Regions from separate parts of the Brachybacterium sp. AOP25-B2-12 genome, predicted to be linked through region 1. Evidence: predicted binding sites of a transcription regulator. Region 1 holds the regulator's gene; the other holds the start of a gene.
The links. The regulator HrcA, encoded in region 1, represses chaperone genes, less so after heat shock. The targets are predictions, from matches to a motif close to TTNGCACTCGNNNNNNNCGAGTGCNAA.
Positions count from the first base shown of each region.

Region 2: groL (chaperonin GroEL) is a predicted target of HrcA. The motif match lies at 2,171-2,197, and genes of this name have one in related genera.

Region 1 covers NZ_JBQSXW010000001.1:150,665-154,870, reverse strand. The annotation lists gene ACT3TZ_RS00760 (DUF4870 domain-containing protein) at 8-1,015, opposite strand; gene ACT3TZ_RS00755 (DUF3097 domain-containing protein) at 1,175-2,050, opposite strand; gene hrcA (heat-inducible transcriptional repressor HrcA) at 2,211-3,221, shown strand; gene dnaJ (molecular chaperone DnaJ) at 3,301-4,206, shown strand, end outside.
Region 2 covers NZ_JBQSXW010000009.1:111,674-115,879, forward strand. The annotation lists gene ACT3TZ_RS08660 (alpha/beta hydrolase) at 1-170, opposite strand, end outside; gene groL (chaperonin GroEL) at 314-1,951, opposite strand; gene ACT3TZ_RS08670 (LytR C-terminal domain-containing protein) at 2,309-2,872, opposite strand; gene ACT3TZ_RS08675 (DUF3263 domain-containing protein) at 2,936-3,253, opposite strand; gene ACT3TZ_RS08680 (uracil-DNA glycosylase) at 3,331-4,008, shown strand; gene ACT3TZ_RS08685 (hypothetical protein) at 4,072-4,206, opposite strand, start outside.

The DNA of each region.
Region 1 (4,206 bases):
CGGTCCGTCACTTCACGAGGCGGATGTTCACGGGGTAGTTCCACCAGGAGAGCTCGTTGGCCTTGACCGCGCCGATGATCGCGAAGATCAGGTGCAGCACGACGGGGACGGCCAGCAGCACGTAGAGCACGGACCCGATGCCGAAGGTGACGACGGCGATGATCGTGATGACGATGGACAGCGCGATCTCGGCGATGAGGACGGCGATCGCGGCGTTGAGCGCCTCGGCGGCGTTGTACCGGACGTACCGGTCGCGGTCCTTGTAGATCACGAACACGATGAGCGGGCCGACCCAGCCGAGGAAGCCCGCGCCGAGCACGTACCCCGCCACCGTCGACAGCTGGGCCAGGATCGACCAGAGCTTGACATCCGAGGGGCTGACGGGCTGGCCGGTGAGCGGTCCCTCGTAGATGCCCTTGAACCCCGCCGGCGGGGTGGACGGCGCGCCGGCCCCGGGGGCGCCCCCGGGCTGGGGCCCGTAGCCGCCCTGCGGGCCCGCATAGGGACCCTGGGGGCCATGGCCCTGCGCTCCCGGTGCGGCGCCGGACTGCGGCGGCACGGCGTAGGGATCGCTCTTGGGCGCGCCGTGGCCGCCCGCATGGGGCGCGCCGTACCCCTGGGGGGCGGCGCCGCCGGTGCCGGGCACGGCGTACGGATCGGCCGGCTCCTGCGGCGCCGCCGAGGCGGGGCTGCCGTAGGGCGCGGCGGAACCGGCGCTCGGAACCGGCGCCGCCGAGGCCGGGCTGCCGTACGGAGCAGCGGAACCGGCACCCGAGGACGGTGTTGCCGGTGCCGACGGTGCCGGGCTGCCGTACGGCGATGCCGGGGCGGAGCCGTCGTACGGCGCGGCAGGCTGGGCGGGCGCGCTCCACGGCGCCGCGTCGGAGGTCGGGGCCGCGGGGGCAGGGCCGGGGGCACCCTGCTGCGGCGGAGCCTGGTACGGAGGCTGGGCAGAACCGCCGTCGCCCGCGGGACGAGGCTCGTACGGGTTGGCGGGGCCGGTGTTCTCGGTCATGGGTGGCGCTCCTGGTCGGGCTCGGCGAGGGGGCTGCGCGGCCCCGGGGTCGGGGCAGGCGCTGTCGGGCACCAGAGTATCGAGCGGACGAGGCCACGTCGCGGGGGATGTCCCCCGTGGACGCCGGGGTCGGCAGGGACCGTGCCCGCCCGGGGGCGGTCAGCTCTCCTGGGTCACCCAGTCGATGAGCTCCTCGATGCGTCCCGAGAGGGTCGGCTCGACGTCGGCGTAACTGCGGACCGTCGACAGGATCCGCTGCCATCCCTGGGCGATGTCGACCTGATCGGCGTGCGGCCAGCCCAGCGCCTGCAGGCTGCCCACCTTGATGTCGGTGCCACGAGGGACGTGCGGCCACGCGTTCAGGCCCACTCGGGCGGGACGCACCGCCTGCCAGACGTCGACGTAGGGATGACCCAGCACGATCACGTTCCCGCGCGCTCCCGGCAGGCGCATGACCTGCTCGGCGAGCCGGGTCTCCTTGGATCCTGCGACGAGGTGGTCCACGAGCACGCCCAGGCGCCGTCCCGGCCCGGGGGAGAAGTCCCGCACGCGCTCGGGCAGGTTGTCGGCGCCGTCGAGCATCTCGACCACGACGCCCTCGATCCGCAGGTCGTGACCCCAGACCTTCTGCACCAGCTCGGCGTCGTGCTTGCCCTCGACCCAGATCCGTGAGGCCCGGGCGGTGCGGGCGTCTGCGCCCTCGACGTACACCGAGCCGCTCGCGCTGCGCAGCGGTCGTGCATCCGCGGGGCGCGCCTGCGGCGGGGTGAGGGTCACGGGCCTGCCGTCGACGAGGAATCCGGGCCCCAGGGGGAACGAGCGGGTGCGTCCGCGGGCGTCCTCGAGCTCGACCAGGAGCTGGCCGGCGATCTTCTCGACACGGGTGATGGCCCCGGTCCATCCGGTCGTCGCGTCCTCGACCACGAGGTCCCGGCGGACGGGCACGGGCGTCGAGGTCGGACGCCGCCGGGGGTGGTCCGCGCCACCTCCGGAGAGCACGTCACGGCCGTAGCGATCGGGGAAGGAGCTGGACACGGCCACGACCGTACACCGGGAGCGAACACACACCGGGGCGCCGTGCCGACGCTTGTAGACTTGGCACTCGCCCGACCCGGGTGCCAGCGATCCCGGGCCCCCGCGGGACCGTGATGCGGACGAGCACCGGGTCCCCGCGGGCGCGAGACGGAACGAGGAGGTGGGCACGACGGACGAGCGCAAGCTGCAGATCCTGGACGCGATCGTCCAGGACTACGTCGCGACCCGTGAGCCCGTCGGATCGAAGTCGCTCCTCGAGCGGCACGACCTGGGGGTCTCGGCGGCCACCGTCCGCAGCGACATGTCGGTGCTCGAGGACGAGGGGCTGATCGTCCAGCCGCACACCTCCGCCGGACGTGTCCCCACCGACAAGGGCTACCGCGCCTTCGTCGACCACATCGCCCGGATCAAGCCGCTCTCCTCCCCCGAACGCCGCGCGATCGAGTCCTTCCTGGCCGACGCCGGGGACCTCGACGAGCTGCTGGGCCGCACGGTCCGCCTGCTCGCCCAGGTGACGCACCAGGTCGCGATGGTGCAGTATCCGCTGCGCCGTCAGGCCCGCGTGCGGCACATCGAGCTCGTGCGGCTCGGCGAGACCATGCTGCTGCTGGTGCTCATCACCGAGTCCGGCCGGGTCGACCAGCGGACGATCTCGCTCGCCGCCCCGCGGGACGTCGAGTTCTACGAGGCTCTGCGGGGGGACCTGCTGCGGGCGACGATCGGCGGACAGGTCACCGAGCTCGACGAGGCCCTCGCCGGGGTCGTCGCCACCCGGCCCGTCGAGGACCAGCTCGCGGCCGGGGAGGTCGCCTCCGCGCTCGGTGCGATGTTCGACGAGCGTCGCGAGGAGAGGATCGTGCTGGCCGGTGCCGGCAACCTCGCCCGCTCCGCCGCGGACTTCTCCCGGGAGGTCGAGCTGCTGCTCGACGTGCTCGAGGAGCAGCTCGTGCTGCTGCGCCTGCTGGGGGACATGAATCCCGAGCCGGGCGCCGTCGAGGTGCGGATCGGCGGGGAGATCCGTGACGCGGCGCTGGGCCAGGCGGCGCTCGTGGGAGCCGGCTACGGCTCCGGGGCGCACCTGGCGATCCTCGGCCCCCGACGCATGGACTACGTCGCCGGCATCTCCAACGTCCACGCCCTCGCTCGCTACATCTCCCGATACCTGCAGTGATCGCGCCGCCGGCCCCTCGCCGCAGGGGCCGGCCCGCCCTGCACCCCCGACTCGACCTCGACGACAGGAACACCGCCTCGTGAACGACGACTACTACGACCTGCTCGGCGTCTCCCGTGACGCCTCCTCCGAGGACATCAAGCGCGCCTACCGCAAGAAGGCCCGCAGCCTCCACCCGGACGTCAACCCCGACCCCTCGGCGCAGGAGCAGTACAAGAAGGTCTCCCAGGCCTACGAGACCCTCGCCAACCCCGACAAGCGCCGCACCTATGACATGGGCGGCGGCCCCGGGGGCGCGGGCGGCTTCGGCGGCGCCGGCGGCTTCGACTTCTCCGACATCTTCGACATGTTCGCCGGGGGCGCCGCCGGCATGCGCGGCCGCTCGCAGGGCCCGGTCCCGCGCCAGCGTCGCGGCGGGGACATCCTGCGCCGCACCACCCTGGGCCTGAAGGACGTGGTCTTCGGCACCGAGCAGGACGTCACCTTCCGCACCGCCGTGCTGTGCTCGGTCTGCGAGGGCTCGTGCTGCGCCCCGGGCACCTCCCCGACGCGCTGCACCGTCTGCGGCGGCACCGGGCACGTCCAGCGCGTCGCCCAGTCGCTGCTGGGCCAGATGGTCACGGTGGCCCCGTGCTCGGCCTGCCAGGGCCACGGCGACATCATCGAGAGCCCGTGCGTCGAGTGCTCGGGGCACGGACGCGTCCAGCAGGAGCGCACCACCACGGTGAAGATCCCCTCCGGCGTCGAGGACGGCACCCGCATCAAGCTGCGCGGCGCCGGCGAGGTCGGCGAGGCCGGCGGTCCCTCCGGTGACCTCTACGTCGAGCTCACCGTGAGCGCCGACGACCTGTTCGAGCGCGACGGCGACGACCTCGTCACCCGCGTGCGCGTGCCGATGACCTCGGCCGCACTGGGCACCAAGGTGCCCATCGAGACCTTCGACGGCGCCCGCGAGGTGGACGTCCGCGCCGGCAGCCAGCCCGGT
Region 2 (4,206 bases), on a different contig from region 1:
TCCGACGGGAGCAGGGGCGCCAGCGAGAAGAGGTCGTGCTGGTCGGCGCCGTAGCCGTGCAGGAGCACCAGCAGCGGCCTGCCCGCCCGCTCGTGCTCGGAACACGACCACAGCACGGCGTCGGGGTCGAGCGACAGCTGCAGGCCCTGCACGGGATCCTCATGGTTCATGGACCCATCCTCCCAGCAGCGTGAGCGCCCGAGGGCTCACGGGACACGACGGAGCCCCGGCCCCCACGCAGGGGACCGGGGCTCCGGTGCTGATCGACCGGATGGCCGATGCGATCACGAACGGGACAGCGCCCCGTGCGGGATCACATCATGCCGCCCATGCCTCCCATGCCGCCCATCTCGTCGCCACCGGCGGGAGCCTTCGCGGGCTCCGGCTTGTCGGCCACGACGGCCTCGGTGGTCAGGAACAGGCCGGCGATCGACGCGGCGTTCTGCAGCGCCGAGCGGGTGACCTTGACCGGGTCGATGATCCCGGCCTTGAGCAGGTCCTCGTACTCGCCGGTCGCGGCGTTCAGGCCGTGGCCCACGGGGAGCGACTTGACCTTCTCCGCGACGACGCCGCCCTCGAGACCGGCGTTGAGCGCGATCTGCTTGAGCGGGGCCGCGATGGCGACCTTGACGATGTTGGCGCCGGTCGCCTCGTCGCCCTCGAGCTCGAGGGTGCCGAAAGTGTCCTTGCCGGCCTGGAGCAGGGCCACGCCGCCACCGGCGACGATGCCCTCCTCGACGGCCGCCTTGGCGTTGCGCACGGCGTCCTCGATGCGGTGCTTGCGTTCCTTGAGCTCGACCTCCGTGGCGGCACCGGCCTTGATGACGGCCACGCCGCCGGCCAGCTTCGCGAGACGCTCCTGGAGCTTCTCGCGGTCGTAGTCGGAATCGGAGTTCTCGATCTCGGTGCGGATCTGCTTGACGCGCGCCGCGATGCGGTCGGCGTCGCCGGCGCCCTCGACGATGGTGGTCTCGTCCTTGGTCACGACGACCTTGCGCGCCGTGCCCAGCAGGTCCAGGCCCGCGGTCTCGAGCTTGAGGCCGACCTCCTCGGAGATGACCTGGCCGCCGGTCAGGACGGCCATGTCCTCGAGCATCGCCTTGCGGCGGTCGCCGAAGCCGGGGGCCTTGACGGCCACGGACTTGAAGGAGCCGCGCAGCTTGTTGACGACGAGCACCGCGAGGGCCTCGCCCTCGACGTCCTCGGCGACGATGAACAGCGGCTTGCCGGACTGGATGACCTTCTCCAGCAGCGGCAGCAGGTCCTTGACGTTGGCGAGCTTGGAGTTGATGAGCAGGATGTACGGATCATCCAGCTCCGCCTCCTGGCGCTCGGCGTCGGTGACGAAGTAGGGCGAGATGTAGCCCTTGTCGAACCGCATGCCCTCGGTCAGCTCCAGCTCGAGGCCCATGGTGTTGGAGTCCTCGACGGTGATGACGCCTTCCTTGCCGACCTTGTCGAGCGCCTCGGCGATGAGCTCGCCGATCGCCGGATCGCCCGCGGAGATGGCCGCGGTGTGCGCGATCTGGTCCTTGGTCTCGATGTCGACGGCCTGCGTGAGCAGGGTGTCGGCGACGGCCTTGACGGCCTTGTCGATCCCGCGCTTGAGCGCGATCGGGTTGGCGCCGGAGGCGACGTTGCGCAGCCCCTCCTTGACGAGGGCCTGGGCCAGGACGGTGGCGGTGGTGGTGCCGTCGCCCGCGACGTCGTCGGTCTTCTTGGCGACCTCCTTGACGAGCTCGGCACCGATGTTCTCGTAGGGATCCTCGAGCTCGATCTCCTTGGCGATGGAGACGCCGTCGTTGGTGATCGTCGGAGCGCCCCAGGACTTCTCCAGGACGACGTTGCGGCCCTTGGGGCCGAGGGTGACCTTGACGGCGTCGGCGAGCTTGTTCATCCCGCGCTCGAGGCCGCGACGTGCTTCGGCGTCGTACTCGATGAGCTTGGCCATATGGAATCTCTCCCGTGTCTGTGGTGTCCACCCGACCCAGTGCCCGCGACGGACGAGACCCGCCGAGGCGTTCAGGTCACGCCCCGACGAGCCCCTCACGGGGCCGGAATGCACGCGGACGACGACGCGGCGGTGCCGCTTCGCGTCCAGTCGATGTCCCCGGGTGCGAGCCGTGCCGCGAACGGCTGTCACTCCCACCCGGAGAGTGCCAGATCATCATAAGCACTCGACCGCGGAGAGTGCCAACGATCGGGCGTGCGAAGAACGCTCAGGGCGAACATCGCGCAGGGAGCAGGTCGGCCGCGCACCGCGCGGTGCCGGACCGGAGGGGCCGGGAGCATCCCCGGCCCGCGGGTCTCACTGCGGGGGCTGCACCGCGACGAAGGTGATCCGGGCGTCGTACTCGTCGGACTGCTGGGCCTCGCCCACGCCCGCCTCCTGGGCCAGCAGCTGGGCGCTCGCGGCGTCCTCCTCGCTGCGGTAGAACACGACGGCCTGCTCCTGGCGGCTCTGCGCGGTCTGGATGTCGACGGCGGTCCAGCCCTTGTCCGCGAGCGCGGTGCGCCACTTGCCGGCCATCCCGTTCTCGCCCCCGGCGTTGATGACGAGGACGGGGGTGGAGCGGTCCCCCTCCGGCGCCGCCGGGGCCTGCCCGCCGCCGTCGGAGGGCTGCTGCTCGGCGGGGGGCGCCTGGGTGGTGGCGGTGGTCGTGGCCGCCGTGTCCGTGCCCCCGTCGCGTCCCATGCCGCCGATCACGAACAGCAGCACGAGCAGCGTCACGATCGCCGCGGCGATGATGACGATGTAGAGCAGGTTCTGGCGCCAGAACGGCTCCTCGGCGCGGTGCGCGCCGTGGTACGACGACGTCTCCGCCTCCTGGTCGAACCGGTCCGGCGGATAGGGGTACGAGGAATCAGCCACGCGACCATTAAACCCGGAGTGCGCCGGACGTGCCCGGAGCACACGCCCGGCGGGTGAACGGGCTCAGGCCACGCGCCCCGTCGGGGCGTCCCCGGAGCGGTCCCCCGCCGACTCGTGCGAGGACACCCTGCGGGCCCGGAGCCGGTGCACGACGGCAGGGGCCTCCCGCAGCGCGGCGGGCTGGTCCAGGAGGGCGTTCAGGCGCACGAAGTACGAGGTGGGGGTCATGCCGAGCTGCTCGCGGATGTGCCGTTCCTTGGCGCCGACGTATCGGAAGGTGCGGCCCTCGAGCGCGAGGATGCGGCGATCCCGATCGGACAGCCCCTCGACCTGGGCGGAGTCGCCCCGAGGAGACTCCGGGCGGGACGCGGCGGCGGACATGACGACGACGCTACTGCGATCCGTCGGCGCTCCCGGGCAGGCGCGCCGCGCCCCGCGCGGGATGCGAGACTGCCCTCATGCCCAAGCCGCTGACCGAGCTCCTCGCGCCCGACTGGGCCCTCGCCCTGGCCGACGTGGAGCAGGACGTCCACGCGATGGGCGACTTCCTGCGTCGCGAGCACGAGAGCGGCCGCGGCTACCTCCCCGCCGGCGAGAACGTCCTGCGCGCCTTCACCCGTCCGCTCGCGGAGGTCCGGGTGCTGATCGTGGGCCAGGACCCCTACCCCACGCCGGGCCATCCCATCGGCCTGTCGTTCGCGGTCGAGGAGCACGTGCGCCCGCTCCCCCGCTCCCTCACCAACATCTACGCCGAGCTGCGGGACGATCTCGGCATCCCGCCGGCCCCGCACGGGGACCTCAGCGCCTGGCAGGACCAGGGCGTGCTGCTGCTGAACCGGGTGCTCACGGTGCGGCCGGGCGCGCCCGCCTCCCACCGCGGCAAGGGCTGGGAGACGATCACCGAGACCGCGATCCGGGCCCTCGTCGCCCGCGGCGGCCCGCTCGTCGCGATCCTGTGGGGCCGCGATGCCCAGTCCCTGAAGCCGATGCTCGGGGACGTCCCCGTGATCGCGAGCCCGCACCCCTCGCCGCTGTCGGCCTCCCGGGGGTTCTTCGGCTCCCGGCCGTTCTCCCGGGCCGACGAGCTGCTCGCCGCCCAGGGGTCGACGCCGATCGACTGGCGCATCGAGCGCTGAGGCGAAGGCTCGACGAAGGTCAGGTGAGACGCTGGTGATGCCCTGACCAGGGCGTTCCTGCGCTCAGTCGGTCCAGACCCAGGTGTCGATGACGCCCTGCACGGACGAGGTGGGAAGCGCGTCGGCGTCCTCCCTGGTCGTGGACCCGACGATCATCACCATCGTCCTGGCCTCGGTCGCGGCGCACCACACGTCCCG